3 regions of the Streptomyces sp. NPDC051183 genome follow, and region 3 is predicted to be linked to each of the others. Evidence: riboswitches for the same ligand, from Rfam matches in the RefSeq annotation. Region 3 holds a riboswitch; each other region holds the start of a gene.

What was found. A riboswitch is a leader RNA that binds a small molecule or an ion and turns the genes downstream of it on or off. The one in region 3 is predicted to bind cyclic di-AMP.
Positions count from the first base shown of each region.
Region 1: it holds a riboswitch for cyclic di-AMP, as region 3 does, so the genes downstream of both, AB0M99_RS13225 (M23 family metallopeptidase) here and AB0M99_RS02370 (transglycosylase family protein) in region 3, are expected to answer to the same signal.
Region 2: it holds a riboswitch for cyclic di-AMP, as region 3 does, so the genes downstream of both, AB0M99_RS11830 (LysM peptidoglycan-binding domain-containing M23 family metallopeptidase) here and AB0M99_RS02370 (transglycosylase family protein) in region 3, are expected to answer to the same signal.

Region 1 covers NZ_JBFBBA010000012.1:49,430-59,565, forward strand. The annotation lists gene AB0M99_RS13210 (GNAT family N-acetyltransferase) at 1-1,102, opposite strand, end outside; gene AB0M99_RS13215 (HPr family phosphocarrier protein) at 1,288-1,569, shown strand; gene AB0M99_RS13220 (GntR family transcriptional regulator) at 1,814-2,479, opposite strand; gene AB0M99_RS13225 (M23 family metallopeptidase) at 2,673-3,464, opposite strand; cyclic di-AMP (ydaO/yuaA leader) riboswitch at 3,477-3,636, opposite strand; gene AB0M99_RS13230 (pitrilysin family protein) at 3,844-5,211, opposite strand; gene AB0M99_RS13235 (pitrilysin family protein) at 5,232-6,584, opposite strand; gene AB0M99_RS13240 (DNA topoisomerase IV subunit A) at 6,864-9,320, shown strand; gene AB0M99_RS13245 (restriction endonuclease) at 9,439-10,136, shown strand, end outside.
Region 2 covers NZ_JBFBBA010000010.1:172,328-182,463, forward strand. The annotation lists gene shc (squalene--hopene cyclase) at 1-921, shown strand, start outside; gene AB0M99_RS11810 (1-hydroxy-2-methyl-2-butenyl 4-diphosphate reductase) at 921-1,601, shown strand; gene hpnH (adenosyl-hopene transferase HpnH) at 1,607-2,638, shown strand; gene AB0M99_RS11820 (aspartate aminotransferase family protein) at 2,635-4,041, shown strand; gene AB0M99_RS11825 (tyrosine-protein phosphatase) at 4,065-4,871, opposite strand; cyclic di-AMP (ydaO/yuaA leader) riboswitch at 5,151-5,357, shown strand; gene AB0M99_RS11830 (LysM peptidoglycan-binding domain-containing M23 family metallopeptidase) at 5,362-6,402, shown strand; gene AB0M99_RS11835 (SGNH/GDSL hydrolase family protein) at 6,577-7,362, shown strand; gene AB0M99_RS11840 (MBL fold metallo-hydrolase) at 7,478-8,710, shown strand; gene AB0M99_RS11845 (ATP-binding protein) at 9,259-10,136, shown strand, end outside.
Region 3 covers NZ_JBFBBA010000002.1:87,516-97,651, forward strand. The annotation lists gene AB0M99_RS02360 (septum formation initiator family protein) at 1-104, opposite strand, end outside; gene eno (phosphopyruvate hydratase) at 208-1,494, opposite strand; gene AB0M99_RS02370 (transglycosylase family protein) at 1,748-2,443, opposite strand; cyclic di-AMP (ydaO/yuaA leader) riboswitch at 2,447-2,619, opposite strand; gene AB0M99_RS02375 (transglycosylase family protein) at 2,895-3,917, opposite strand; gene AB0M99_RS02380 (cytochrome P450) at 4,021-5,295, opposite strand; gene AB0M99_RS02385 (globin domain-containing protein) at 5,417-6,628, shown strand; gene AB0M99_RS02390 (nucleoside triphosphate pyrophosphohydrolase) at 6,650-7,627, opposite strand; gene AB0M99_RS02395 (SurA N-terminal domain-containing protein) at 7,656-8,279, opposite strand; gene AB0M99_RS02400 (YfhO family protein) at 8,472-10,136, shown strand, end outside.

The sequences.
Region 1 (10,136 bases), on a different contig from region 3:
GGCCGATCCGGCCGCGCTTGGGCAGCGGAGCGGGGGCCAGGGAGGCGTTCAGCTCCACCTCGGGGGCCGCGTTGATCACCCCGAAGGCGTTCGGTCCGATCAGCCGCATCCCGTACGAGCGCACCTGGCGCAGCAGTTCGCGCTGGCGGGCCGTCCCCTCCGCGCCGCTCTCGCCGTATCCGGCGGAGAGTACGACGAGCCCCTGCACGCCGTGTTCGCCGCAGTCGGCCACCGCCCGGGGCACCCGGTCCGCCGGGACCGCGACCACCGCGAGGTCGACGGGTGCGCCGATGTCGCCGAGTGCGCGGTAGGCCCGTACGCCGTCCAGCAGGTCTCCCTCGATGCCGGGGGCGCGGGCCTCGTTGACGGCGTAGAGGTGGCCGTGGAAGCCGCTGTCCCGCAGGTTGCGCAGGGTCGCCGCGCCCACTCCGCTGCCGGAGCGGCTGACTCCGATCACGGCCACGGAGCCCGGGGTCAGCAGCCGCTGCACCGAGCGGGCCTCGGCGCGCTGTTCGCGGGCGCGCTGCACGGCGAGGGACTCGGCGGTGGGTTCGAGGTCGAGGGTGAGGTGGACGGAGCCGTCCTCGAAGCTGCGCTTCTGCTGGTATCCGGCGTCCGTGAACACCTTGATCATCTTGTTGTTGGCGGGCAGCACTTCGGCGGCGAAGCGCCGGATCCCCCGCTCGCGGGCGACCGCCCCGATGTGTTCGAGCAGGGTGGAGGCCACGCCGCGGCCCTGGTGGGCGTCCTGTACGAGAAAGGCCACCTCGGCCTCGTCGGCGGGCCCGGTCGCCGGGCGGCCGTCGGAGCCGATCCGGTCGTAGCGGACGGTGCCGATGAACTCCCCGCCGATGGTCGCCGCGAGGCCGACCCGGTCCACGAAGTCGTGGTGGGTGAAGCGGTGCACGTCGCGGTCGGAGAGCCGCGGGTAGGGGGCGAAGAAGCGGTAGTACTTCGACTCGTCCGAGACCTGCTCGTAGAAGCTGACCAGGCGGCCCGCGTCCTCGGTGGTGATCGGCCTGATGCGGGCGGTGCCGCCGTCCCTGAGGACGACGTCCGCTTCCCAGTGTGCCGGGTACGAGGGGTCCGACTCGGTGGTCATGGGGCCACCTTAAGGGTCCTCCCGCTCAGGTGGCCCTGGCGCGGCGCATCGGGCAAGCTGACGCGAATCAGTGCAAGCTGGGGAAGGTCGAACGGCAGGGAGATTCGGGCCGAAGGTCGGTCGGAGCATTCCGGACGTCGTGAGAGACTGGTCTAGACAACCGTAAGAACCTGAAGGGCATCACCATGGCAGAGCGCCGCGTCAACGTCGGCTGGGCCGAGGGCCTGCACGCTCGTCCCGCCTCGATCTTCGTCCGCGCGACGACCGCTTCCGGCGTCCCGGTGACCATCGCGAAGGCCGGCGGCGACCCCGTCAACGCCGCCTCCATGCTGGCGGTTCTGGGCCTGGGCGCCCAGGGCGGCGAGGAGATCGTCCTCGCGTCCGACGCCGAGGGCGCCGAGGCGGCGCTGGACCGCCTCGCGAAGCTGGTCGCCGAGGGCCTCGAAGAGCTCCCCGAGACCGTCTGACCCCTTCGGGTTCGACCCGTACGGCGAAGCCGTGGCCACCGGAATACCGGCGGCCACGGCTTCACTGTTTTGCGGACGGCGGGCACGGGCCGGCCACGGTCCCCGACAATGCGCCACGAATAGCGGAATTCCGGCCGCCGACCCGGGTCGGAATTACGCGGAACGGCACGGCGCGGCACGGTATGACACGGACCCGCGAATTACCCGGGCCGCACGAATATCCGTCCTTTGTATACGGCGTTTGTTAATGCGGGCCGCTCGCCATGTTTACGGCAGGTTGCGAAGTCCTCACCCGCAACCGGTGCGCCCCCACCGCCCGCTCCGCGTGGACCGTGGTGAGCGCCCGGGCCCGCTCGGCGTCACCGCGCGCCACCGCGTCCACGATCGCCCCGTGCTCCGCCCAGGACTCCACCGGCCGCGCCGGGGCCTCCACCGAGTACATCCAGGCGATCTTGTGCCGCATCTGGGTGAGCAGCGCGATCAGCCCCGGGCTGCCGGACGCCTGGGCGAGGGTCTCGTGGAACCAGCCGCCCAGCGAGCGCAGATCCTCCCCCTGACCCCGCCTCGCCCGCTCCTGGCCCAGCCTGACCAGCCCGCGGAGCACCTTGAGGTGGGCCTCGCTGCGCCGCCGGGCGGCCCGGGCGGCGGCCAGCGGCTCCAGCAGCATCCGCACCTCCAGCAGGTCCGCGGCCTCCTGCTCGGTCGGCTCGGCCACACAGGCGCCCGCGTGCCGCCGGGTGGTGACGAACCCCTCGGACTCGAGCGTGCGCAGTGCCTCGCGCACCGGGACGCGCGAGACTCCGTAGCGGCGGGCCAGTACCTCCTCGGTGAGCCGGCTGCCCGGCCCGAAGACACCGGAGACGATGTCGTCACGGATTGCTGTGCATACCGCCTGCGCGGGAATACGCAAGACCGGACCTCCGCCTATTTCCGACTGCCGCCGTCATTGATGTGTATGTACGCGCGAGTGCGTACATCCGCGCACTGCAACTCTATTGCAACACACGATAATTTCCGAGGACGGCCGGAAATACGAAACATTCACACAACGCGAAGGCCCCGGCTCTGGGAGCCGGGGCCTTCGCGGAAGCGTGCGGTGCGGGTCAGACGGTGACGCCGTGCTGACGCAGGTACGCGATCGGGTCGATGTCCGAGCCGTAGTCGGCGCCGGTACGGGCCTCGAAGTGCAGGTGCGGGCCGCTGGAGTTGCCGGTGGAGCCCGACAGGCCGATCCTCTGGCCCGGGGTGACCTGCTGGCCGACGGAGACGCTCAGCGAGGACATGTGGCCGTACTGGGTGTAGGTGCCGTCGGCGTGCTTGATGACGACGTTGTTGCCGTACGCGCCGCCCCAGCCCGCCTCGACCACGGTGCCCAGGCCGACCGAGTGCACCTCGGTGCCCGAGGAGGCGTGGAAGTCGATGCCCGTGTGGCTGCCGGAGGACCACATGCCGCCGCCCGCGTGGTACTGCGTGCTGACGTAGGTGTCCTCGAGCGGCGAGACGAAGGTGTTGAGGCGCTTGCGCTCCTCCTCGCGGGCCGCGCGCTCGGCGGCCTCGCGCTCGGCCTTGGCCCGGGCTTCGGCCTTCGCCTTGGCTTCGGCGGCCCGCTGCTTCGCGTCGGCCTCGGCCTGCGCCTTGGCGGCCGCGGCTTCCGCGGCCCGCTGCTGGGAGTCGGCCTGGGCCTGGATCTCGTCCGCGAGATCGTCGGCCACGACGATGGTGTTCAGGCCGGTGTCCTCCATGGAGGGGGCCTTGTCCGCGGCGAACGCGGGACCGGCCAGGGAGCCGACGACGCCGGTGGCGGCGAGGGCGGCTACGCCGGCGTAGCCGGCGGTCTTGCGGCTCATACGACTGGAACCACGGTGCTTGCCGGCGGCACGACTGCCAAACGCCATGAAGGGGCTGATCCTTTCCTTCCCTCTCGCCTACCGGGTTAGCTGACGGGTTCGGAGCAGGAAGGTCTCCTACGGGCCTCCTCTTGCGAGGCGGTCCGATTCACCCCAGGGACTGATGTGGGTCCCCGGCTCCCCAGGCTCGCGCCTGACGGGGACTCGGCGATCGCTGTCCGGTGCCGCGGGCGCGGCGGGTACAACTGACGGACAGCACGGCCGACGCTAGGCGGATCATCAGTCAATCGCCAAACAGACACGCCTTTTTGTTGCGTACGCCACAGCACATTCGAGCAACCTCATCCCTAAACGGACAAAAGGGGCTCCGACGGATGAACCGTCGGAGCCCCTCCCGTGCCGCCCGACTGGACGGCACTTCGGGCCGTCAGTTGGAGACGACGCTCACGTCACCGATCCCCAAGGCCCGTACCGGCTCCTCGATCTGGGCCGCGTCGCCCACCAGAACCGTGACCAGCCGGTCCACCGGGAAGGCGCTGACGACCGCCGAAGTCGCCTCCACCGTGCCGGTTTCGGCGAGCCGCGCGTACAACTGCGCCTGGTAGTCGTCCGGCAGCTCCTGCTCGACCTGGTCGGCGAGGGTGCCCGCGACCGAGGCCGCCGTCTCGAACTTCAGCGGGGCCACGCCCACCAAGTTCTGCACCGCCACGTCACGTTCGGCATCGGTCAGGCCGCCCTCAGCCAGGGTCCGGAGCACCTTCCAGAGGTCCTCCAGCGCCGGGCCGGTGTTCGGGGTGTCCACCGAGCCGCTGATGGCGAGCATCGAGGCGCCCTTGCCGTCGGCGGTGGAGCGCAGCACCTGGCCGAAGGCGCGCACGCCGTACGTGTACCCCTTCTCCTCGCGCAGCACCTTGTCCAGGCGCGAGGTGAGAGTGCCGCCCAGGCAGTACGTGCCGAGCACCTGGGGCGCCCAGACGCGGTCGTGCCGGTCCGGTCCGATGCGGCCGATCAGCAGCTGCGTCTGGACCGCTCCGGGCCGGTCGACGATGACGACGCGGCCGGTGTCGTCGGCAGTGATCGGCGGGACGGGGCGCGGCGCGGTGGTGTCGCCGGTCCAGCTGCCCAGGGTGTCGGCCAGGACCGCGTCCAGGTCGATCCCCGTCAGGTCGCCGACGACCACCGCGGTGGCGGTGGCGGGGCGCACGTGGGCCTCGTAGAAGGCGCGTACGGCCGCCGAGTCGATACGGGCGACCGTGTCCTCGGTGCCCTGACGCGGGCGGGACATCCGCAGCGAGGCCGGGAAGAGCTCCTTGGAGAGCTGCTTGGCGGCGCGGCGCTGCGGGTTGGCCAGCTCGTGCGGGATCTCGTCGAGCCGGTTGCGCACCAGCCGGTCCACCTCGGAGTCGGCGAAGGCGGGCGCGCGCAGCGCCTCGGCGAGCAGCCCCAGCGCCTTGGGCAGCCGGGAGGCCGGGACCTCCAGGGAGACCCGGATGCCCGGGTGGTCGGCGTGCGCGTCGAGGGTGGCGCCGCAGCGCTCCAGCTCGGCCGCGAACTCCTCGGCGGAGTGCTTGTCGGTGCCCTCGGACAGCGCGCGGGCCATGATGGTGGCCACGCCGTCGAGGCCCTCGGGCTCCGCGTCGAGCGGGGCGGCGAGGTTGATCTCGACCGCGATCACCTGCTGGCCCGGCCGGTGGCAGCGCAGCAGGGTCAGGCCGTTGGGCAGCTCCCCGCGGTCGGGGGCCGGGAAGGCCCACGGCTGCGGCTCGCCGGCCTGCGGGCGCGGGTGGAAGGTCATCGTGACGGCTGCGGTGTCGCTCACTGCTCCGCCCCCTCGTTCTCGTCGGACTCGTCGTGCTGGTCGGACTCGTCGGCCGCGATGGGCTCGTAGACGAGCACCGCGCGGTTGTCCGGGCGCAGTCGGGCCGCGGCCACGGCCTGCACCTCCTCGGCGGTGATGTCCAGGACGCGCTGGACCGCGGTCAGCGCCAGCTGCGGGTCGCCGAACAGCACCGCGAAGCGGCACAGTTCGTCGGCGCGGCCGGCCACCGTGCTCAGCCGGTCCAGCCACTCGCGCTCCAGCTGCGCCTGCGCGCGCTCCATCTCCTCGGCCGTCGGGCCCTCGGCGGCGAACCGCGCGAGCTCCTCGTCCACGGCCGCCTCGATGGCGGGGATCTCGACCCCGCTGGAGGTCTTGACGTCCAGCCAGCCCAGCGAGGGCGCCCCGGCCAGGCGCAGCATGCCGAAGCCGGCCGCGACGGCCGTCTGGTCGCGGCGTACCAGCCGGTTGTGCAGCAGCGAGGACTCGCCGCCGCCCAGGATGGTCAGCGCCACGTCGGCGGCGTCGCACTCGCGGGTGCCGTCGTGCGGCAGCCGGTAGGCCGCCATCAGCGCACGCGCGGGCACCTCCTCGACGATCTCCTCGCGCAGCTGCTCCCCGATGACGTCGGGCAGCGAGCCGTCGCGGGGCGGCTGCTTGCCGTCGTGCGAGGGGATGGTGCCGAAGTACTTCTCGACCCAGGCGAGCGTCCGCTCGGGATCGATGTCGCCGACGACCGACAGCACCGCGTTGTTGGGCGCGTAGTACGTACGGAAGAAGTTGCGCGCGTCCTCCAGGGACGCGGCGTCCAGGTCGGCCATGGAACCGATCGGGGTGTGGTGGTACGGGTGGCCCTCGGGGTACGCCAGGGCGGTCAGCTTCTCGAAGGCCGTGCCGTACGGGACGTTGTCGTACCGCTGGCGGCGCTCGTTCTTCACGACGTCGCGCTGGTTCTCCATGGACTCGTCGTCCAGGGCGGCGAGCAGCGATCCCATCCGGTCCGCTTCCAGCCAGAGCGCGAGCTCCAGCTGGTGCGTCGGCATCGTCTCGAAGTAGTTGGTGCGCTCGAAGCTGGTGGTGCCGTTGAGGGAGCCGCCGGCGCCCTGGACCAGTTCGAAGTGTCCGTTGCCCGGTACGCTCGCCGAGCCCTGGAACATCAGGTGCTCGAAGAGGTGAGCCAGGCCGGTGCGTCCCTTGACTTCGTGGCGCGAGCCGACGTCGTACCAGAGGCAGACCGCGGCGACCGGGGTCAGGTGGTCCTCGGAAAGCACCACGCGCAGGCCGTTGGCCAGCCGGTGCTCGGTCGCTGTCAGGCCGCCGGAGCCGGCCTGAGCTGTGGCCGTGTGACCCATGGGCATGTGGTCCCTTCGATCGCGATGCAGAGATTTCTGTCAGACCTGCCACTGTATGCAAGCGTGTCGGCGACCGGAGAAGTTCCCGGCCCACTCCTGGGTCGGAGTCGGCGTTGTCGGTGGCTCGGGCCACAATGGTCCGCGTCGTACCGTCGAAAGACACCCCAGCAGGACCCAGCAGGACCCAGCCAGCAAGATCCAGCCAGTACTTCCAGCCAGACCCCGCCCCACCCGTGAGACCCAGCTCATCCCGATTCTTGGTTAAGGAGCCGCGCAGCGATGGCCCGCCGCAGCACGAAGACCCCGCCGCCGGAGGATTTCGAGGAGAAGATCCTCGACATCGACGTCGTCGACGAAATGCAGGGCTCCTTCCTCGAGTACGCGTACTCGGTGATCTACTCCCGCGCCCTGCCCGACGCCCGGGACGGCATGAAGCCGGTCCACCGCCGCATCGTCTACCAGATGAACGAGATGGGCCTGCGCCCCGACCGCGGGTACGTGAAGTGCGCCCGTGTCGTCGGCGAGGTCATGGGCAAGCTGCACCCGCACGGTGACGCCTCCATCTACGACGCCCTCGTCCGCATGGCGCAGCCCTTCTCCATGCGGCTGCCGCTCGTCGACGGCCACGGCAACTTCGGCTCGCTCGGCAACGACGACCCGCCGGCCGCGATGCGCTACACCGAGTGCAAGATGGCCGACGCCACGTCGCTGATGACGGAGTCGATCGACGAGGACACCGTCGACTTCACCGCGAACTACGACGGCCAGGAGCAGGAACCGGTCGCGCTGCCCGCGGCGTACCCGAACCTGCTGGTCAACGGCGCCTCCGGGATCGCGGTCGGCATGGCCACCAACATGGCCCCGCACAACCTGGGCGAGGTCATCGCCGCCGCCCGGCACCTGATCCGCTACCCGCAGGCGGACCTGGAGGCGCTGATGCGCTTCGTGCCGGGTCCCGACCTGCCCACGGGCGGCCGGATCGTCGGGCTCTCGGGCATCAAGGACGCGTACGAGAGCGGTCGCGGCACCTTCAAGATCCGCGCGACGGTGGCCGTGGAGAACGTGACGGCGCGCCGCAAGGGCCTGGTCGTCACGGAACTGCCCTTCACGGTTGGTCCCGAGAAGGTCATCGCGAAGATCAAGGACCTGGTCGGCTCGAAGAAGCTCCAGGGCATCGCCGACGTCAAGGACCTCACCGACCGCTCGCACGGCCTGCGCCTGGTCATCGAGATCAAGAACGGCTTCCACCCGGAGGCCGTGCTGGAGCAGCTCTACAAGCTGACGCCGATGGAGGAGTCCTTCGGCATCAACAACGTCGCGCTGGTCGACGGACAGCCGCTGACCCTGGGCCTCAAGGAGCTGCTGGAGGTCTACCTCGACCACCGCTTCGAGGTCGTGCGCCGGCGCAGCGAGTTCCGCCGGGGCAAGCGGCGCGACCGGCTGCACCTGGTCGAGGGCCTGCTGGTGGCCCTGCTCGACATCGACGAGGTCATCCGCCTCATCCGCGACAGCGACAACTCCGCGCAGGCCAAGCAGCGCCTGATGGAGCGCTTCTCGCTGAGCGAGATCCAGACCCAGTACATCCTGGACACCCCGCTGCGCCGGCTCACCCGCTTCGACCGGATCGAGCTGGAGTCCGAGCGCGACCGGCTCACCGGCGAGATCGACGAGCTGACCGGGATCCTCGACTCCGACACCGAGCTGCGCAAGCTGGTCTCCACGGAACTGGCCGCGGTCGCCAAGAAGTTCGGCACCGAGCGCCGTACGGTGCTCCTGGAGTCGGCCGGCACCCCGGTCGCGGCGGTTCCGCTGGAGGTCGCCGACACCCCGTGCCGGGTGCTGCTCTCCTCCACCGGCCTGCTGGCCCGTACGGCGAACGCCGACCCGCTGCCCGAGGACGAGGGCGGGAGCCGGGCGAAGCACGACCTGATCGTCTCGCAGGTCGCCGCCACCGCCCGGGCGGACGTCGGCGCGGTCACCTCGTACGGGCGGCTGCTGCGGCTGTCGGTGATCGACCTGCCGCAGCTGCCGGACACGCACGCCGCGCCGAACCTCGCGGGCGGCGCCCCGGTCTCGGAGTTCCTGTCCGGTCTGGAGGCGGACGAGAAGGTCGTCTGCCTGACCTCGCTGGACGAGTCCGGCCAGGGTCTGGCGCTGGGCACCGAGCAGGGCGTGGTCAAGCGGGTCGTGCCGGACTACCCGGCCAACAAGGACGAGCTGGAGGTCATCACCCTGAAGGAGGGCGACCGGATCGTCGGCGCGGTCGAGCTGCGCACGGGCGAGGAGGACCTGGTCTTCATCACCGACGATGCCCAGCTGCTCCGCTACCCGGCGGGCCAGGTGCGCCCGCAGGGCCGCCCGGCGGGCGGTATGGCGGGCATCAAGCTCGCCGACAACGCGAAGGTGATCCACTTCTCGGCCATCGACCCGGCCCGGGACGCCGTGGTGTTCACCGTGGCCGGCTCGCACGGGACGCTGGACGACTCGATGCTGTCCGGGAAGCTGACCCCGTTCGACCAGTACCCGCGCAAGGGCCGGGCCACGGGCGGCGTGCGCTGCCAGCGGTTCCTGAAGGGCGAGGACCTGCTGGTGCTGGCCTGGGCGGGCGCGTCCCCGGTCCGGGCGGCGACCGCGAACGGCACGCCGGCCGAGCTGCCGGCCGTGGACCCGCGGCGGGACGGTTCGGGCGCCGCGCTGCCCGCTTCCGTGGCGGCGCTGGCGGGGGCCGCGCTGTAGGACGTAGACCGGCGGGCGGGGTGTCGGGGGCCGCGGTCCTCGACACCCCGCCCCGTGCCGGATGCACCGACTACTGTTTTCCCGTTGGTGCTTGCGGGCGGGCGGGGGAAGAAAGCTGATGAGTCGTCGGTCGGGCGGATCGATCGGGGACTGGGCCGAGGCCCAGCGCCGGCAGCAGCGTACGCAGCTGATCCAGCAGCGTGAGGCCGAGCGCCGCCAACGGGCGTACGAGCGGGACGTGGCCCGGGGCCAGCGCGAGCAGCAGGCGGCGTACCGGCAGCACCGCGAGGCGGAGGCCCGGCGGCGTTCGGAGCGGATCGAGGCGGAAGTGGCCGCCCTGCAGGGCCTGCTGGCCGCGGGCTGCCGGGCGCCCGCGTTCCGGATGGCCGGGCTGGTACGGCAGCCCGAGGTGCTCGCGCCGTTCAACCCCGGGAACCTGGCGCACCCCGTGCCGATGCCCCGCATCGAGCAGTTCCAGCAGCCGGGCGGCTGGCTGCCCGGCGCCGGCCGGCGCGCCCAGGCGGAGCGCGAGGCGCACGCACGGTACACCCAGGCCTGGCAGGCGGCGCACGCGGCCGAGACCGAGCGGCGCCGGCAACTGGCGGCCTACCGCGAGCAGTACGACCGGTGGGCGGCCGAGCAGCAGGCCGGGGTACGCCGGCACAACGAAGGGCTGACCGAGCTGGCCGCGGCGCTGCGGGCGGGCGATGCCGAGGCGGCCGTCGAGTACTTCTCGGCGGCCCTGTACGCCTCCACCGCCTGGCCCGAGGCCCTGCCGCGCCAGGTCTCGGCGGCGTACGACCCGGCGGCCCGGCA
Region 2 (10,136 bases), on a different contig from region 3:
CTCGGCGAGGAGATCGTGCGCAGCGGCGACTGGGCCGTGCGCAGGCCCGGGCTGGCCCCGGGCGGCTGGGCCTTCGAGTTCCACAACGACAACTACCCCGACATCGACGACACCGCCGAGGTGGTCCTCGCGCTGCGCAGGATCAAGCACCCCGAGCCGGCCCGCGTCGAGGCGGCCATCGCCCGCGGGGTGTCCTGGAACCTCGGGATGCAGTCGAGGAACGGCGCCTGGGGCGCTTTCGACGCCGACAACACCAGCCCCTTCCCGAACAGGCTGCCCTTCTGCGACTTCGGCGAGGTCATCGACCCGCCCTCCGCCGACGTCACCGCCCACGTGGTGGAGATGCTCGCCGTCGAGGGCCGGGCGGGCGACGCGCGCACCCGCCGCGGCATCGCCTGGCTGCTCGCCGAACAGGAGGCGGGCGGCGCTTGGTTCGGCCGCTGGGGCACCAACTACGTATACGGGACCGGCTCGGTGGTACCGGCGCTCACGGCCGCGGGCATCGCCCCGGCGCACCCTGCCATCCGGCGGGCCGTGGGCTGGCTGGAATCCGTACAGAACGAGGACGGCGGGTGGGGCGAGGACCAGCGGTCGTACCAGGACCCGTCCTGGGCCGGGAAGGGAGCCTCCACCGCCTCGCAGACCGCCTGGGCGCTGATGGCCCTGCTGTCCGCGGGCGAGCGCGACGCCGCGTCCGTCGAGCGGGGGATCGCCTACCTGGTCGGGACGCAACGGGAGGACGGCTCCTGGGACGAGCCGTACTTCACGGGCACCGGCTTCCCCTGGGACTTCTCCATCAACTACCACCTGTACCGGCAGGTGTTCCCGCTCACCGCCCTCGGCCGCTACCTGTACGGGGAACCGTTCGGCCCCGACGGCCGGCACGGCGCGGCCGTCTCCGCCCCGGCCGAGGAGGCCTGATGGGGACGCCCGGGAGCGGCCCCGCCGCCCCGCTGCTGGTCGCCTGCGCGCTGCGCATCGAGCAGGCGGCCCTGCGCAGCGGAGGCCGCGGTGCACGCGGCGGCGCGCCGCCCGGGTACGCCGTCCTGCGCACCGGCATGGGCCCGCGCGCCGCCGAACGGGCCGTCGGCCGGGCGCTCGGCGAGCCGGGGCTGAGCGACGCGGCCGTCCTGGCCACCGGATTCTGCGCCGGGCTGGTGCCCGGCATGAGCCCAGGCGACCTGATCGTCGCCGAGGAGACCCGGGACCCGCGCGGAACCGTCGCCTGCGCCGGTACCGCCCTGCTCGCCGAGGCACTGGCCCGGGCCGCGCCCGGCCGGACCGTGCACATCGGCGTACTGACCGGATCCGACCACGTCGTACGGGGCCAGGAGCGCGCGCAACTGCGCGCCACCGGCGCCATCGGGGTCGACATGGAGTCGGCGGCCACCCTCTGGACCGCTGCCGCGACCCGCGGCGGCGGCGTCGAGCCGGGCGCGGGCCGCCCGGTTGCGGCCGTACGGGTGATCGTGGACGCTCCGGAGCATGAGCTCGTCCGTATCGGCACGGTTCGCGGTGGAATATCGGCCTTCCGCGTACTGCGTGCCGTACTGCCCGCGTTCTATGACTGGCACCGTTCTTTGCTGCTCCCCAGGAGGTGAGCCAGATGGCCATGCCGCTGCGCCAGACCGTCAGGGTCGGGACCTATCTTCTCGAACAGAAGCTCCGCAAGCGCGAGAAGTTCCCGCTGATCGTCGAGCTGGAACCGCTCTACGCGTGCAACCTGGCCTGTGAGGGGTGCGGAAAGATCCAGCACCCGGCCGGGGTGCTCAAGCAGCGAATGCCGGTGGCCCAGGCGGTCGGCGCCGTACTGGAGTCCGGTGCCCCGATGGTCTCCATCGCGGGCGGAGAGCCCTTGATGCACCCGCAGATCCACGAGATCGTGCGTCAGTTGGTGGCGAAGCGGAAGTATGTCTTCCTTTGCACCAATGCGATGCTGCTCCGCAAGAAGATCGAGAACTTCACCCCGTCCCCGTATTTCGCCTTCGCCGTGCACATCGACGGCCTGCGCGAACGCCACGACGAGTCGGTGGCCAAGGAAGGCGTGTTCGACGAAGCGGTCGCGGCCATCAAGGAGGCGAAGCGGCGGGGGTTCCGGGTGACCACGAACTCCACCTTCTTCAACACCGACACCCCGCAGACCATCATCGAGGTGCTCAACTACCTCAATGACGACCTCCAGGTGGACGAGATGATGATCTCACCCGCCTACGCGTACGAAAAGGCTCCCGACCAGGAGCACTTCCTCGGTGTCGAACAGACCCGCGAACTCTTCAAGAAGGCCTTCGCGGGCGGCAACCGGCGGCGCTGGCGGCTCAACCACTCCCCGCTCTTCCTGGACTTCCTGGAAGGCAAGGCCGATTTCCCCTGCACGGCCTGGGCCATTCCGAATTACTCCCTCTTCGGCTGGCAGCGCCCCTGCTATCTGATGAGCGACGGGTACGTGCCGACCTACCGGGAACTGATCGACGAGACCGACTGGAGCAAGTACGGCCGCGGCAAGGACCCGCGCTGCGCGAACTGCATGGCGCACTGCGGCTACGAGCCGACCGCCGTCCTGGCCACCATGGGCTCGCTCAAGGAGTCCCTGCGCGCGGCCCGGGAGACGCTCGGCAGCAACCGGGACAAGTCGGCATGACGCCCGCACCCGGAGGAGGGGGCAAGGGCTTCGACCTCGGCGCCCTGCTGGCCGAGCGCGGCGGGGAGCGGTACGAGCTGCACGCCCGCCACCTCAACCACCAGCTGCCCCGGATGCTGCACACCATCGGCTTCGACAAGGTCTACGAGCGGGCCGAGGGCGCCCACTTCTGGGACGCCGAGGGCAACGACTACCTCGACATGCTGGCCGGGTTCGGCGTGATGGGCCTGGGCCGGCACCACCCCGTGGTGCGGCGCGCCCTGCACGACGTCCTGGACGCCCAGCTCGCCGACCTCACCCGCTTCGACTGCCAGCCGCTGCCGGGGCTGCTGGCCGAGAAGCTGCTCTCGTACAGCCCGCACCTGGAGCGGGTCTTCTTCGGCAACAGTGGCACGGAGGCGGTGGAGACGGCCCTGAAGTTCGCCCGCTACGCCACCGGGCGGCCCAGGGTCCTCTACTGCGACCACGCCTTCCACGGGCTCACCACCGGCTCGCTCTCGGTGAACGGGGAGGGCGGCTTCCGGGACGGCTTCGCGCCGCTGCTGCCCGACACGAAGATCGCGCTCGGGGATCTGGCCGCCCTGGAGCGGGAGCTGAAGCGGGGCGACGTCGCCGCCTTCGTCGTCGAGCCGATCCAGGGCAAGGGCGTACTCGCCGCCCCGCCCGGCTTCCTGTCCGCCGCGCAGGAACTGCTGCGCCGCCACAAGGCGCTGCTGATCGCCGACGAGGTCCAGACCGGCCTCGGACGTACCGGCGACTTCTACGCGTACCAGCACGAGCCGGGCGTGGAGCCGGACCTGGTCTGCGTGGCCAAGGCGCTGTCGGGCGGCTATGTCCCGGTCGGCGCGACCCTGGGCAGGGACTGGATCTTCAAGAAGGTCTACTCGTCCATGGACCGGGTGCTCGTGCACTCCGCCAGCTTCGGCTCCAACGCGCAGGCGATGGCGGCCGGCCTGGCGGTGCTCTCCGTCATGGAGGACGAGGAAGTGGTGGCCAACGCCCGCGCCATGGGCGACCTGCTGCGCGGGCGGCTCGCCGCGCTGGTGGACGGGTACGAGCTGCTGCACGAGGTGCGGGGGCGCGGCCTGATGATCGGGATCGAGTTCGGCCGCCCGTCCTCGCTGGGGCTGCGCAGCCGGTGGACGATGCTGCAGGCGGCCCGCAAGGGGCTCTTCGCGCAGATGGTCGTGGTGCCGCTGCTCCAGAAGCACCGGATCCTCACGCAGGTCTCCGGGGACCACCTGGAGGTGATCAAACTCATCCCGCCGCTCGTCGTGGACGAGGCGGACGTGGACCGGTTCGTCGGGGCCTTCCGGGAGGTCATGGACGAGGCGCACGGCGGCGGCGGGCTGATGTGGGACTTCGGGAAGACGCTGGTGAAGCAGGCCGTCAGCAACGGCTGACGGCCTGCCCCGCCGGGCCGGCCTCAGTCGAGCAGTCGGTCGCGGAGCCGGTCGAGGGTCTCGGGCGCGAGTCCGAGGCCCTCGGCGAGGTAGCGCTCCACGCTGCCCCAGTGGCCGTCGATGGTCTCGAAGGCGGCCTCCAGGTACTCGGCGCGGGCGTCGAAGAGCGGGGCGAGCAGCTCCATCACCTCGGGGGAGCGGGCCTCGGGGGCAGGGCTGCCGCGGCGGACCCGGTAGCGGTTGTGCGGGGCGTTCGACTCCAGGTAGTCCGCCAAGACCGCCTCGCGCTCGACGCCGAGCGCGAGCAGGGTGACGGCGATCGACAGCCCGGCCCGGTCCTTGCCGGCCGCGCAGTGCATCAGGGCCGGGACGCTGTCCTCGGCGAGGGCGTGCACCACCCGGCTGTGCTCGGCGGTGCGGTTCCTGATGATCGTGCGGTACGAGTTCGCCATCCGCGCCGCGGCCTTGCCGTCGCCCAGGATCGAGCGGAGCTGGTCGAGGTCGCCGTCGCGGACCATCTTCCAGAACTCCCGCCCGTCCGCCGGGTCCGAGAGCGGGATGTTGACGTTGAGCACGCCCGGCAGCTCCACGTCCTGTCCCTCCAGCGCGTGGTCGGCGCCATTGCGGAAGTCGAAGATGGTGTGCAGACCGAGGGACGCGAGGAACTCTGCGTCGGTTTCGGTGGCATGCGCGAGATGTCCGCTTCGGAACAGTCGTCCCGTCTTGACCCTGCGTCCGCCGGCGGCCGGAAGGCCGCCCACGTCACGGAAGTTGCGTACTCCGGCCAGCCCCGGTTCCGTGGACGGGCTCTGGGGTATCTGCTGGGTCACGGCGGCTCCTCCGGGTGGTTGAGGGGATGTCCGAATTGCACTACTTGGCGGCAACTTGCCATAAGTGCAGGCGAGATCGGGCGCGTCCCCGTGAGCCAGATCATACGGTGACCGTGAGTGCCTGATCATCAAAGGCGAATTGCCTTCCCAGGGCGGTCGTTGCCGCCGCGGAATGGACGCAGGGTGACCGGAATTCCGCCGGACCATCACCCTTGAGATTCCGTCAGGGAATTCATGGCTTGTTCCGTGTGGACGAACTCGATTAGCTTCGCTCTCGATCCGGATGGACCGCCGAATCCTGCCCCATCCGGAAACCGCACCCGACTATTCACGCGCGCGGCAGGAGCGGGGGAACCAGGTAGGCCGCTGTTCCGGATCTTTATACCGGGACGGCTCGGGGTGAAGCCGTGCATGTGCTGTTCATGTACGGCCGGACATCTCCAGTCCGAACCCGACAGCTCACCTCGCAGGCGACGGAGAGGAATTCGCCATGCCTGCAAAGGGTAAGCACCGCCGTCCCAAGTCCCCCTCTATATCCCGCGGTTTCGCCATGGCAGGCACCGGCGGCGCGGCCCTCGCGCTCCCGCTGTTCGGAGCCGTCGGCGCCCAGGCGGCCCCGGCCGCCGCCCCGGCCACGGCGCCCGTCGTGGCCGCGCAGGTTCCCGCGGCGCTGCAGGCCGCGCCCGCCGCCGCGGCGGCCGCGCCGTCCGTGTACACCGTCGTCCCCGGCGACCACCTCTCCAAGATCGCCGCCCAGCAGCACCTCACCGGCGGCTGGCAGCAGCTCTACGCCGACAACCGCGCGGCCGTCGGCGCCGACCCCTCGCTGATTCACCCCGGGCTGAAGCTGACGCTCGGCGCCCAGGGGGACTCCGCACCCGCCGCCGAGCCCGCCCCGAGGCAGGCTCCGGCCCCCGCCGAGCAGTCCTCCGCCGAATCCCCGGCCGATGCCCCGGCTGATGCCCCGGCCGATGCCCCGGCGCACCCCGCCTCCGACGACGAGGGCCGGGCCGATGAGGCCGACCGGGCTTCGGCCGACGGTGCCGCCGCCGGCACCCCCGCGGTCGAGGCCCAGGCCGCGCCGGCCGCTCCCGCTGCGCCCGCCGAGCAGCAGGCCGCGCCGTCCTCCGGTTTCGTCTCCCCGGTCGGCGGCGGCGTCTCCACCGCCTACAAGACCGCCGGTGCCATGTGGTCCAGCGGCTACCACACGGGCGTCGACTTCATCGCGAGCACCGGCACCACCATCAAGGCCGTCGGCGCGGGCACCGTCGTCTCCGCGGGCTGGGGCGGCGCGTACGGCAACGAGGTCGTCATCCGGCACGCCGACGGCAAGTACTCCCAGTACGGCCACCTCTCCCAGCTGTCGGTCTCGGTCGGCCAGAGCGTCACCGCCGGGCAGAGCATCGGCCTCTCCGGCGCCACCGGCAACGTGACCGGCCCGCACCTCCACTTCGAGATCCGCACCGGCCCGTCCTACGGCTCCGACATCGACCCGCTGGCCTACCTCCGCTCCAAGGGCGTCAGCATCTGACGGCCCCTCCGCCGGGCGCTCCGGCGGAGACCGGACCCGCGTGAGGCCGGGACCCGAGGGGGGTCCCGGCCTCACGCGCTGTTATTCCTCACCCGTCGGGTGGTATAAATCACGGCCCGTCAACCCCTGCCTACGGTGGCGTAGGTCACGCGCCGGGGTGAAGGATGTGGTCTCGTGGCAGCGACGACGACGACACTCAAGACCATCGGCTCGTACGCGGCGATCGGGGACAGCTTCACCGAGGGCGTGGGGGACCCGGGACCCGGAGAAACGTTTCTCGGCTGGGCGGACCGGCTGGCCGTGCTCCTGGCCGATCGGCGCGAAGAAGACCGGTTCCGGTACGCGAACCTGGCCGTCCGGGGGCGGCTCCTCGACCAGATCGTGGCGGAGCAGGTTCCGCGGGCCAAGGAGCTCGCACCCGACCTGGTGACCTTCTGCGCGGGCGGCAACGACATCATCCGGCCCGGCAGCGACCCGGACGACGTGGCCGAGCGGTTCGAGGCGGCCGTCGCCGACCTCACCGGATCCGTCGGCCAGGTCATGATCACCACCGGCTTCGACACCCGCGGCGTACCGGTCCTCAAGCACCTGCGGGGCAAGGTGGCGACGTACAGCGCCCACGTGCGCGCGATCGCCGACCGGTACGACTGCCCGGTGCTCGACCTCTGGTCCCTGAAGTCCGTACAGGACCGGCGGGCCTGGGACGAGGACCGGCTGCACCTCTCGCCCGAGGGCCACACCCGGGTCGCGCTGCGCGCCGCCCAGGTGCTCGGCCTGGACGTGCCCGCCGATCCGGACCAGCCCTGGCCGCCGCAGCAGCCGCGCGGCTCGGTGGACGTGACCCGGGACAACATCCAGTGGGCCCGCGAGTACCTGGTGCCGTGGATCGGCCGCCGGCTGCGCGGGGAGTCCTCCGGGGACCACGTCGAGGCGAAGCGACCGGACCTGCTGCCGCTCTAGAGGCAGTGGAGCGGCGCATGATGGCGAGTACGGATCGGAATCCTTCGGGACCGGTACGCGTTGGGATGGTCGTAAGCCGCCCGACCGTCCCGCCCCCACCCCGTCAGGAGGCGCCTTGACCGGCTCCCGTTCCCTGCGTCCACGGCTGCGCGCCATGCGGCCCGAAGCCTTCGGCGCGGACCCGTCCGGCGCGCGCCTGGAGCGGATCCACCGCTCGCCGAACTTCGCCGACGGTGTGTTCCAGAACCCGGTCGGGGCCAGGACCAGGCCGTCCGGGTCGATGCTGGAGTTCGCCAAGATCTACTTCCACAAGGAACAGCGGATCCGGCGCAACCCCGGCGCGCCCGTCCCGGTCTACCCGACCACCCTGGCGGAGCTGGCGAAACCGCCGGTCAGCGGCTTGCGGCTGACCTGGATGGGGCACTCCAGCGTGCTCGCGGAGATCGACGGGCGGCGGGTGCTGTTCGACCCGGTGTGGGGTGAGCGGTGCTCTCCCTTCCCCTTCGCCGGACCCAAGCGGCTGCACCCCGTACCGGTGCCGCTGGCCTCGCTCGGCCCGGTCGACGCCGTGGTGATCTCGCACGACCACTACGACCACCTGGACCTGCCGACGATCAAGCAGCTGGCGGGTACGGACACGGTCTTCGCCGTGCCGCTCGGCGTCGGCGCGCACCTGGAGCGCTGGGGCGTCCCGGCCGACCGGATGCGCGAGCTGGACTGGAACGAGACCACCAAGATCGCCGGCCTCTCGCTCACGGCGACCCCGGCCCGGCACTTCTGCGGCCGCGGGCTGCGCAACCAGCAGTTCACCCTGTGGGCCTCCTGGGCCGTCGCGGGCGACGAGCACCGGATCTACCACAGCGGGGACACCGGGTACTTCCCCGGGTTCAAGGAGATCGGCGCCGAGCACGGTCCCTTCGACGCCACGATGATCCAGATCGGGGCCTACTCCGAGTACTGGCCCGACATCCACATGACCCCGGAAGAGGGGATGCGCGCCCACCTCGACCTCCAGGGCGGTACCCCGCACGGCACGATGCTGCCGATCCACTGGGGAACCTTCAACCTGGCCCCGCACTCGTGGGACGAGCCCGGTGAGGGCACGGTGGCCGCGGCCGAGGGCGCCGGGGCGGCCATCGCCCTGCCGGTGCCCGGCCAGCCCTTCGAGCCCGGAGCCGCCGACGCTCCGCGCGAGCCCTGGTGGCGCCCCTTCGTCGCCGCCGGGCCGGCCGCTGTGCCCGCGGTGGCTGCTGCGGCCTCGTCCCCGGTGGGCCGCGCTCCGGTGGCATCCCCGCCGGCCGTCGGTCCCGCCGCCGGCCGCGAGGAGTCGGAGGCCGTCGGGTCGTAGTCGGCCCGTGGCCGGGCCGTCGGGGTGCGGGCTCCGGGGGCCGTGGGCGCTGCGGGGCCGGTGCCTACGGGATCGGCGTGACCGGCGGGGTCTGGCGGTGGCCGTCGGGGTCCGAGGCGTCTGCGGGGCTCTGGGCGCCCGCGGGGTCCGGGGTTCCTCCGGGGTCTGAGGTCCCTGCGGGTTCCGAGGTGCCTGCGGGTTCCGAGCTGCCTCCGGGGTCTGGCGGTGGCCGTCGGGGCCCGAGGTGCCCGCGGGGTCGAGATGCCGCCGGGGTGTCTGCGGGACCGGGGGGTCGGGCGGGCGTGCGGAGGCCCGCGGGGCACAGGTGTGCGGGCCCGGCGGCGTGCGCCCTCGGACGGCCCGGGCGTACACGCTCCCGGCGCATTCGGCCGTCCGTACGAGCGCTCCATCGGGAGCAGGAAGCACCCCGGCGAACTTCCCCAACTGGGCGTCCGGGGCGGCAGCGCGCGGTCTAGCGTGGGTGTCCGGTGATCAACACCGGACCCCGGAACGCTGGGGGCTCCGGGCCCCACTGACCGAGGACGCCGATGTCCGGACTCCGCGCCGCCCGCCACGCCCCGTCGAGACACGCCGTCACCGGTCCCGGCCGGCAGATACGGCCCCAGCTGGTACGCGCCGCCGTACTGCCCACGCTCGCCGCCGGGCTCAGCGGCGCCGCCGCGGTCATCTTCACGCTCCAGCTCGGCGGCGGGGCGGGCGACCGGGACGCCCGCCTGTGGCCGGTGCTCACCGGCTGCGCCCTGCTCGTCGTCGGTGCCCTCGCGGCCGCCCTGCTCGGGGCCCAGCGGGCCGCCAAGACCGTACGGGACCGCTGCGAGGCGCTGCGCCGCTCCAGCGTGCGCGGCCGCCAGGAGCTGCGCACCGCCGCCGACCGGCTGGAACGGGGCGAGGCCCCGGGCCGCCCGGTGCGCGGCGGGCCGACCGGACCGCCACCGGGCACCGATCCGGCGGGTGTGGACGAGTTCTGGCTGCTCGCGCAGGAACTGCGCGGCGCCCGCGAACAGGCGCACGCCACGCTGGTCCGGCTGGGCGGGCCCGTCACCCCGTCCGACAGCGACCGCAAGGTCGAGGTCTTCGTCAACCTGGCACGCCGGCTGCAATCGCTCGTGCACCGCGAGATCTCGCTGCTGGACGACCTGGAGGACACGGTCGAGGACCCGGACCTCCTCAAGGAGCTCTTCCACGTCGACCACCTGGCCACCCGGATCCGCCGCCACGCCGAGAACCTCGCCGTGCTCGGCGGCGCCGCCTCCCGGCGCCAGTGGACGCGGCCCATCGACCTGAGCGAGGTGCTGCGCTCCTCCGTCGCGGAAGTCGAGCAGTACACCCGGGTCAAGGTGGTGCCCCCGGCCGGCGGCACCGTCCGCGGGCACGCCGTCGCCGACGTGGTGCACCTGCTGGCAGA
Region 3 (10,136 bases):
CGGCGCGACTGCGAGCGGTAGACGTGGGCGGCGGTCCGCTCGCCGAGCTGCTTGAGTCTGGTCGCGGTCGAGAAGGTGGAGAACCGATCCCGGTTCCCGGCCATGTTTCCGCCTCCCCTATATACGCACTACGCAATACGTCCCCGCACACGGTACGGGACCGAGTGCGGGGACGTACGGAGGCCAGCCAGCGCCGTGGGGCGGTGATCAGCCCTTGAAGCGCGGGAAGGCGCTGCGGCCCGCGTACACCGCGGCGTCGTCGAGGATCTCCTCGATGCGCAGCAGCTGGTTGTACTTGGCGACGCGGTCCGAGCGGGCCGGGGCGCCGGTCTTGATCTGGCCGCAGTTCACGGCGACGGCGAGGTCGGCGATGGTGACGTCCTCGGTCTCGCCGGAGCGGTGCGACATCATGCACTTGAAGCCGTTGCGCTGGGCCATCTCGACGGCGTCCAGGGTCTCGGTCAGCGAACCGATCTGGTTCACCTTCACGAGCAGGGCGTTCGCGGAGCCCTCCTCGATGCCGCGGGCCAGGCGCTCGGGGTTGGTGACGAACAGGTCGTCGCCGACGATCTGGACCTTGGCACCGAGGCGGTCGGTGATGGTCTTCCAGCCGTCCCAGTCGTCCTCGAACAGCGGGTCCTCGATGGAGACCAGCGGGTACGCCTCGACGAGCTCGGCGTAGTAGTCGGTCATCTCGGCGGCCGAGCGGGACTGGCCCTCGAACTCGTACTTGCCGTCCTTGTAGAACTCGGACGCGGCGACGTCGAGCGCGAGCGCGATGTCCTTGCCCGGGGTGTAGCCGGCCTGCTTGATGGCCTCGATGATGAGGTCGAGCGCGGCGCGGTTGGACTCCAGGTTCGGGGCGAAGCCGCCCTCGTCGCCCAGACCGGTGGAGAGGCCCTTGGTGTGCAGGACCTTCTTCAGGGTGTGGTAGACCTCGGCACCCCAGCGCAGCGCCTCGGAGAAGGACTCCGCGCCGATGGGGGCGATCATGAACTCCTGGATGTCGACGTTGGAGTCGGCGTGCGACCCACCGTTGAGGATGTTCATCATCGGAACGGGCAGCAGGTGCGCGTTCGGACCGCCGAGGTAGCGGAAGAGCGGGAGGTCCGAGGCCTCGGACGCGGCGTGCGCGACGGCGAGGGACACGCCGAGGATGGCGTTGGCGCCGAGCGAGCCCTTGTTGTCGGTGGCGTCCAGGTCGAACATGGCCTGGTCGATCAGGCGCTGCTCGGTGGCGTCGTAGCCGACGAGCTCCGGGCCGATCTGTTCGATGACGGCCAGGACGGCCTTCTCGACGCCCTTGCCCATGTAACGGTTGGGGTCACCGTCACGGAGCTCGATGGCCTCGAAGGCACCGGTGGAGGCGCCGGACGGAACTGCAGCACGGCCGGTGCTGCCATCGTCGAGGCCCACCTCGACCTCGACCGTGGGGTTGCCTCGGGAGTCCAGGATTTCCCGGGCTACGACGACGTCGATGGACGGCACGAGCATCTCCTTCTGGGATGTGACGCTGGGTGTGCGGTGGCGTCAGGCCGTGGGATGGCCTTTGCCGACTAGAGCCTAACCGGCTCCGGGCACTCGGCCGGCCGACCGCCCGGGTCCTGGGACGAAAAAGGGTCCGAATACCCCTCTTCCGGGACATAGGTCTCTTGATCATCGGGCTCTCACCGGCCAGGACGCCCGGCGCACACCACCGCCCGGCGCATCGGGGGACGCGCCGGGCGGTGGGGTGTTACCGCAGGATTCAGCTGAGCTTCAGCTTCTGGCCCGGGAAGATCAGGTCGGCGTCGGAGACGATGTCCTTGTTGAGCTCGTAGAGCTTCTCCCAGCCGCCCTTGACGCCGTTGGCGTCGGCGATGGTGCCCAGGGTGTCGCCGGACTTGACCTCGTACGAGCCGTTGCCGGTCTTCGGGGCCTCGGTCTTCGGCTTGGCCGGGGTCTCCGCCTTCGGCTTGGCCGGCGCCGGGGTCTCGGAGCGCTTGGTCTCCTTCTTCGGCGCGGCCTTCTGCTCCTTCTTGGGCTCGGCCTTGGGCTTGGCCGGGGTCTCGGCCGCGCCGCCGTTGTACGCGGCGTTGGTCAGGCCCACGCCACAGGACGGCCATGCGCCCTTGCCCTGGCCCTTGAGGACCTTCTCGGCGATGGCTATCTGCTGGGCCTTGGTGGCCTGGTTGGCCTGCGCGGCGTACGCCTTGCCGCCGTAGGCGGCCCAGGTGGAGGACGAGAACTGCAGGCCGCCGTAGTAGCCGTTGCCCGTGTTGATGGCCCAGTTGCCGCCGGCCTCGCACTGCGCGACCTTGTCCCACTGGGAGGCGGTGGCGGCCGAGGCGGTGCCCGCGGCCATCAGGGGGGCGGCGACGGCGACACCGGCGACACCGGCGAGCGTTGCGATGCGGACGGCCTTGGAGCCGCGACGGTGCTTGCCCTTGCCGGAAAGCAGCATGAGGTTTCTCCTCACCGACGCCTACGAGGTGAGCTGTCGGGTTCGGGCGAGTGAGTTGCCCGGCGGTGCGACCTAGCGCACCGCTTAACCCCTAGCCGGTGGCGTGACCGTCTCTCAACGGCCGCTCCCGGCGCCTACCTTGGTTCCCCCGCTCCTGCCTTCGGCGCTTGCGCGACGACTGTTCCCCCCGTCCGCCGGCAGGATTCGGCGATGCGGTCGAAGGAGCCCGCGGTGGCGAGCGATTCAGAAGGTAGGCAGGTCTCTCCCCGATGTTCAACGAGCGCCATCGGGGAGAAACGGGGCCTACTTGCGCTCTCCGGACCAGCGTTTGCGCAGGTGAGGACGGGGTTTGCGGAAGCCTCCGGACCAGACACGCCAGTTGACCGGAAGAGACACATGTCTCACTTGCCCAAAACAGACAATCAGCTGTTTTCGGGTGTCCTAAGTGCCCCTATTTCTGGGTTAGATCCAGATTCTGGCCGGGCTTGATCAAGTTGGCGTCCTCGCCGATGACCTGCTCATTGGCCGCATAGAGCGCGTTCCAGCCGCCCTTGAGGTCGTTGGCGTCCGCGATGGCGGCCAGGCTGTCGCCCTCCTTCACGGTGTATTTCGGTTCCGACGCGGCATCAGATGCGACGGGAGCCTCGACCGCGGGCTCCCCGCGGTGCTTGCCGCCGCCCTCGGCCGGAGCGCCGGGGGTGCCCGGGGCTCCGGGGGTCGCAGGGGCGCTCGGGTCCGCGGAGGGCGCGCCCGGGGCGGCCGGCGTCGTGGGGGCCACGGGAGCCGTCGTGGGCGCCGAGGGGCCCGTGGAGGGCGCCGCCGGGTCGACCGGGGCGACCGGGGTCGTCGGGGCCGTCGTCGGCAGGTCCGGGACCGGGTCCGGCATGACGGGCAGTCCGCTGGGCGGCCCGAGCGGGACGTCGGGCAGCAGGAAGGACGGCGTGCCCGACGGGCTCGGGGAGGTCTGCGTGGGAGCCCCGAAGTCCGTGGCCCGGTCGCCGGACCCGCCGACCGGTACGGAGTCGTCCGGGCGGGACGGGGACGGGGCGACGGAGGCGCGGCTGCCGGGCGTGCCCGGGTCCACGTCCGCGGCCGGCGCCTGCTGGGTCAGACCGGCCGACGCCGCGCACATCGGCCACGCCTGGGGCCCCTGGGCCGCCAGCACGCGTTCGGCGACGGCGATCTGCTGCGAACGGCTGGCCAGGTCGGCGCGGGGCGCGAAGTCGAGCCCGCCGGCACCCTTCCACTGATCCTCGGTGAACTGGAGCCCGCCGTACGCACCGCTGCCGAAGTTGGCGCTCCAGGTGCCGCCGCTCTCGCATTCGGCGACCTTGTCCCACGTGGAGGTCTCGGCCGCGCTCGCGCCCGTGGCGGCGAGCAGCGGCAGGGCCAGCGCGGAGCCTGTGACTCCTGCGGTGACGACAATCGCGGGGACCTGGCGGGGGCGTCTGTGGCGGCCGTTCCCGGAACGCATGAGGGTGCACCTTTCGCATAACGGCGGGGTAACGGCAGAACCTAGCGGCCATCGAACGCTTGTCACAAGTTTCGACGGAAACTGACTGCGGGTCAGTGTGCCTTCACTCGTTGCGGGGTGTGAAGCGGACGGGAAGGGTGCGCAGGCCACGCATGATCAGTCCGCCGCGCCAGCGCAGGTCCTCGGGCGGAGCGGCAAGTTCCAGATCCGGCAGACGCGTCAGCAAAGTCGCAAGCGCCGTCTGCCCTTCGAGCCGGGCCAGCGGTGCGCCCAGGCAGTAGTGGATCCCGTGCCCGTATCCGAGGTGCTGGTTGTCCGTCCGGGAGAGGTCGAGCGTGTCCGGTTCGGCGAACCGCTCGGGGTCCCGGTCGGCGGCCGCCAGGACCACCAGCACCGGATCGCCCGCCGCGATGTCCCGGCCGCCGAGGGTCAGCGCCTCGGTGGCGAACCGCCAGGTGGCCAGCTCCACGGGGCCGTCGTAGCGCAGCAGCTCCTCCACGCCCGTCTCCAGCAGGCCGGTCTCGCCGGCCGCGAGGGAGGCCTGGAGGCGCTCGCGCTGGTCCGGATTCATGAAGAGGGAGTGGACTCCGTTGCCGATGAGGTTCACGGTCGTCTCGAAGCCGGCGAAGAGCAGGATGAAGGCCATGGCCGTGGCCTCGGCCTCCGTCAGGTGGTCGCCGTGGTCACTGGCCCGGATCAGGTCGGAGATCAGGTCATTGCCCAGATCATCCCTTTTGCGGTGGATGAGTTCACCGAGGTAGGTCCGCATCTGCTTGACCGAGCGGGCGACCCCGCCCCGCGGGCCGCCGCCGTGCCGGATCATCATCCCGGCCCAGTCGCGGAAGTCGTCCTGGTCCTCGCGCGGTACGCCGAGCATCTCGCAGATGGCGTAGATGGGGAGCGGGAAGGCGAACTCGTGGATGAGGTCCGCTTCCCCCTTGCTCGCGAACCGGTCGATGAGGTGGTCGGTCAGCTCCTGCACCCGCGGGGTGAACTCGGCGACGCGGCGCGGGGTGAACGCCTTCGACACCAGCCGCCGCAGCCGGGTGTGGTCCGGCGGGTCGATGTTGAGCAGGTGCGTCATCAGCTCCGCCTTGCGCTCGCCCGGGATGCCCGTCTTGCCCTTGGCGTGCGCGGGCTCCGCGTGGTGCGCCGGATTCTTGCTGAGCCGCTGGTCGGCGAGGGCCTGGCGGGCATCTGCGTACCGGGTCACCAGCCAGGCCTCGACCCCGCTGGGGAGCTTGGTGCGGTGCACGGGCGAGTGCTCGCGCAGCCAGGCGTAGGCGGGGTACGGGTCGGTCGCGAACTCCCAGTCGAACAGGGTCGGGCCCTGGGCGGAGGGAGCGTCGGCGGGGTCTGCGGGGGTCTGCTGATGCACCCGTCGACGGTATCCCCTGGGTAGACCCGCACCCCATATGGGTGGTTCGTCGCGGCTGTCCGCAGATCCGCCATCGCTTGACCTGGCCATGTCCGGCATTCCTACTTTCGGTCCTGTGGATGTGAGGATCTTGAAAAGCAGCTTCGCGGTGGTGGAGAGACGGGCCGAGCACGCGGTCAAGTTCTTCTACTCCCACCTGTTCTGGCACAACCCCGGGATCCGTGCGCTCTTCCCCGTCTCCTTCGAGGACATGGAACGGCAGCGGGACCGGCTCTTCGCCGCGCTCACCCATGTGATCGCCCATCTGGAGAACGAGAGCCTTCTCCCCTACCTGCGCGACCTGGGCCGCGACCACCGCAAGTTCCTGGTCGGCCCCGAGCACTACGCCGCCGTCGGCTCCAGCCTGCTGGCCGCGCTCGCCGAGGCCTCCGCGGGCGCCTGGACCCCGCAGGTGGAGAAGGCCTGGTCCGAGGCCTACCAGGTGATGGCCGACGCGATGACGGCCGGCGCCGGTGCGAGCGAGGACCCGCCGTGGTGGGACGCCGAGGTCGTACGCCACCTCCAGTACGGGCAGGACATCGGCGTGCTGACCCTGCGGCCGCACGCCCCGCTCCCCCATCTGCCCGGCCAGTACGTCAGCGTGAGCAGCGACCGGGTCCCGACGACCTGGCGCACGTACTCCATCGGCAACGCGCCCCGCGCCGACCACACCCTCGACCTGCACGTCAGCCGCATCGAGCAGGGGCGGCTCAGCCCCGCCCTGGTCCGCGACGTGCAGCCCGGCGAGATGCTGCGGCTCGGCGCGGCCGGCGGGCAGCTGACCTTCCGCCGCGCGGACCGCCCGGTCAGCCTCATAGCCGCCGGCACCGGCTGGGCGCCGATCCGCGCCATGCTGGAGGACCTCGCGCAGCACCCTCCCGATCAGGACGTACGGCTCTTCGTGGTGGCCCGGGACGCCGCCCACCTCTACGACCGCCCGCTCATCGACGAGTACGCCGCGGCCTTCCGCTGGCTCGGCGTCACCTACATCACCCCGGCCCCGGGGCAGCACCGCAACCAGGCCACCGACCGGCTCGCGACCGCGCTCAGCAACCGCGGGCTCTGGCCCGACCAGGACGTCTACCTGAGCGGTCCGCCGCTGTTCGTCGACGAGACCTCGTACCTCCTGGAAGAACTCGGCGCCCGGCCCGGCCGGATCTTCTACGACTCCGCACCCGCCGCCGGCCGGGGCCACGGCCCCGGCGGCCGCCCGCTGGGCTTCGGCGAGTGGTTCCTGAACCGCCCGTCGCCGCACTGGCACAACCCCTCGGGCCGCGCGCCCCGGGAGTACTGACCCGCGTACCGCAGCTGGGGGCTACTCGCCGACGCCCTCGGCCGCACGGATCGCGTCCCGGTAGACGCGGGCCGCCGCGCGCAGCGCGGTCTCGGGGTCGATCCCCGCCGCCTCGGCGCGTGCCGCCAGCTCCAGCAGTTCGTACCCGATGCCCTCGCCGCGGGGCAGCTCCACGGGCACCGCCCCCGCACGGGCGCGGCCCGCCAGCTTGGCCGCGAGCGCGAGACCCGGCTGTCCCAGCGGGATCCCGTCGGTCACCGACTCCCGCTGCTTCTCGTCCGCCTTGGTGCGCTGCCAGTGCGCGTTGACGTCCTCGGGGGTGTGGGCCTGCGCGTCGCCGAAGACGTGCGGGTGGCGCCGGATCAGCTTCTCGACGAGGCCGCCGGCCACGTCGTCGATGGAGAACGGCTCCTCGCCATCCTCCTCCGCGATGCGCGCGTGGAAGACCACCTGGAGCAGCACGTCACCCAGTTCCTCGCGCAGTTCCTCGCGATCGCCGTCCTCGATGGCCTCGACCAGCTCGTACGCCTCCTCGATGGCGTACTTCACCAGGCCCTGGTGGGTCTGGCGGGAGGTCCAGGGGCATTCGCGGCGGACCCGGTCCATGACCTGGACCAGGTCGAGCAGCCGCGCGCCCGGCAGGTCGTACGAGCCGGGCAGCAGCTCCAGGTCGGGCATGCTGACGCGGCCCGAGCCGGCCAGGCGCGCGAGCCCGTCGGTGAGCCGCTGGTCGCCCTCGCCGCCCGGGATGACCACGACCGTGCGGCCGCCGGCGCAGGCCTCGACCAGCTCGTGCGCGTCCGGGGTCCCGAACTCCACCCCGACACCGGCCTCGCGCAGGTACGGCAGCTGCGGGTGGCCCGGGTCGGCGCACAGCACCCGGTCCGCGGCGTGCAGGGTCTGCCACGCCGGCCAGGACAGCACGCCGGGAGCGACGCGGTGGCTGGTGGTCAGCAGGACGATACGGCCGGTGGGCTCGGCGGGCGCTTGGTCGGTCACCCTCCGAACCTACCTCCGGGCGCGGGCGTCAGGCTCCGGCGGGGGGCTGCTCGGGCCGGGTCACCTGGGTGATCCACGGGGTCTGCGAATCGCCGAGCACGATCTGCTGGGCGTCCCAGGTCCCGTAGCGCGGGTTCACCTCCACGTGCAGGGCCTTGGCGGCCGCGGAGAGCTCCGTGAGGGCCTTCTCCTGGCTGCCGTAGTGGTCGAAGAGCTTGTCGCGCAGCAGGTTGAAGCGGGTGTTCGCGTCCATCTGGCCCGGCGCGAGCTGGGCCTGCTGGAGGGCCGCCGCCTCCAGCGCGGCGGGCGTGCCCGCCTGCTGGAGCTGCGCCTTGCGGAAGTCCTCGATCTCCTTGGTGCTCACGCTCACCCCGGCGGACTTGGCGGCGCGCTCCAGGACGGCGCTCTGGATCATGCGGTTGAGCTTGGTGCGGTCGAGTCCGGGGGTCGCCTGGATCAGCTCGGCGGCGTTCTCGGAGCGGTTCTGCGCGGTGCGGACGTCCTTCACCTGGGCCTGGAGTGCGGAGGTGGTGATCCGTTCGCCGCCGACCACGGCCGCGGTGCCGGGGCGGGTCTCGCCCGAGCAGGCGGACAGCAGGGGGGCCGCCGCGAGCAGGGCGGCGGAGACGGAGAGCGCAGTGCGACGGTGCAAAGGAGCCTCCAGGGCCGGGAGATTGTGCGTCAGTGCACAAGGGCCGTGCGGTGATCGATGTTATGCAAGGCAGGGTGATCCGAGCCACTGGTTCGACCAACGATTCCCGGGCTGTCGGGGTGCGCGCTGTTCGTGTCGGGGCCACCCTGCGGCCACCCTTCGGTCCACCGGCGCTGCCAGGGTCGGCCCACCATGTCGACTCCGCAATCCACGCCCCGGCGCCGGAGCCTGCTCGGCTCGGCGCTCGCCGCCCTGATCACGACGGTGGCCGTGTGCTCCGGGGACGCCGTCGCCCGGGTCTTCCCGTACGGGCCGCGCCACCGCAGCATCAACGACCTCGGCAACCAGTTCGTGCCCTTCCACGCCCATCTGTGGGACCTCCTGCACGGGCGTGCGGAGGGCGGGCTGCTGCTCAACTGGCAGTCCGGGTACGGCACGAGCTTCCTGCCCGACTTCGGAACGTACCTGACCAGCCCCTTCGCGGTGCTGGTGGGGCTCTTCCCGCGGGCGGACATAGACCTCGCCGTGTACGTCGTCACCGTGCTGAAGACGGCGGCCGCCGCGGCGGCGATGGCCTGGCTGCTGCGCACCCAGCGGCGCGGACCGTGGTGGGCGGCGGGGCTGCTCGGGGCCTCGTACGCGCTGTGCGGCTGGTCGGTGATCGAGGCCTCCTACAACCCGATGTGGCTGGACGGGCTGCTCTCCTTCCCACTGCTGTGCCTGACCGGCGAATGGGCACTGCGGCAGCGGCGGTTGGCTCCGGCGGTGGCGATCGTGGCCGTCGGCTGGACCGCGAACTTCTACACCGCCTACATGGCGACGCTCGGCGCCGCGCTGGTCCTGCTCGTACGGGTCGTGCTGACGCGGGAGGGCGCGGGCGAGCGGGTACGGGTGCTCGGCCGGGCGGCCGGGACCACGCTGCTGGGCATCGCCCTGTCGGCGCCGGTCCTCGTGCCCCTGTTCCTGAGCTCGAAGCAGGCCTACCCGGGGTGGTTCAAGCCGTTCCGGCCGGTCCCCTGGTCCGACCTGTTCGCGCGGCTGCTGCCCGCCACGTACTCCTTCTCCTCACCCGCGCTGTTCGTCGGGACCGGGACGCTGCTGCTGGTGGCGGCGCTGCCGTTCCACCGGGGGGTGGCGGCCCGCACCCGGCTGTGGTGGGCGGGGCTGGCGGTGGCCGTGCTGCTCTCCTTCCAGTGGACGCCGACGCACCTGGCCTGGCACGTCTTCGCGACCCCGAACGGCAGCCCGTACCGGCAGACCTTCGTACTGGCCGGGATCCTCGTGATCGCCGCCTGGACCGGCCTGGCCGCGGGCCTGCCCGGGCCGCGGGCACTGGGCGCGGGGGCCGGCGTGCTGGCGGCGGCCGCCCTGTGGGCGAGCGGCAGCCCCCTGACCACCGGATGGGGCTACGGGCTCTTCCTCGGCGGCCTCGCGCTCGCGGGCGCGGCCTGGTGGGCGCTGCGCCACCGCCGCGGGCTGCTGCCCGCGGCGGGCCTGCTGGTCCTGGTCCTGGTGGCCCAGGCCGCGGCCACGACCGCCTACGGCCAGCGCGGCAAGCTCGCCGGCCTGGACGACTACCCCTCGTGGGGCGCGGCCCACACGGCGCGCGCCGAGGCCCTGGCGGGCGCCGAGGGCTGGCCCGCGTACCGCACCGACCCGAGCCGGCCCGCGCTGTCGGGCAACGACCCGCTGCTGCTGGGAGGCGAGGGCGGCTCGTACTACAGCAGCCACACCCCGGACGTCTTCACCCGCACGATGGTGGCCCTCGGCGCGGGCTGGACCTCCCGGGGCCGCAACGTCCAGAGCCTCGACAACCCGGTCACGGACGCCGTCTTCGCGGTCGGCGCCCGGCTGCGC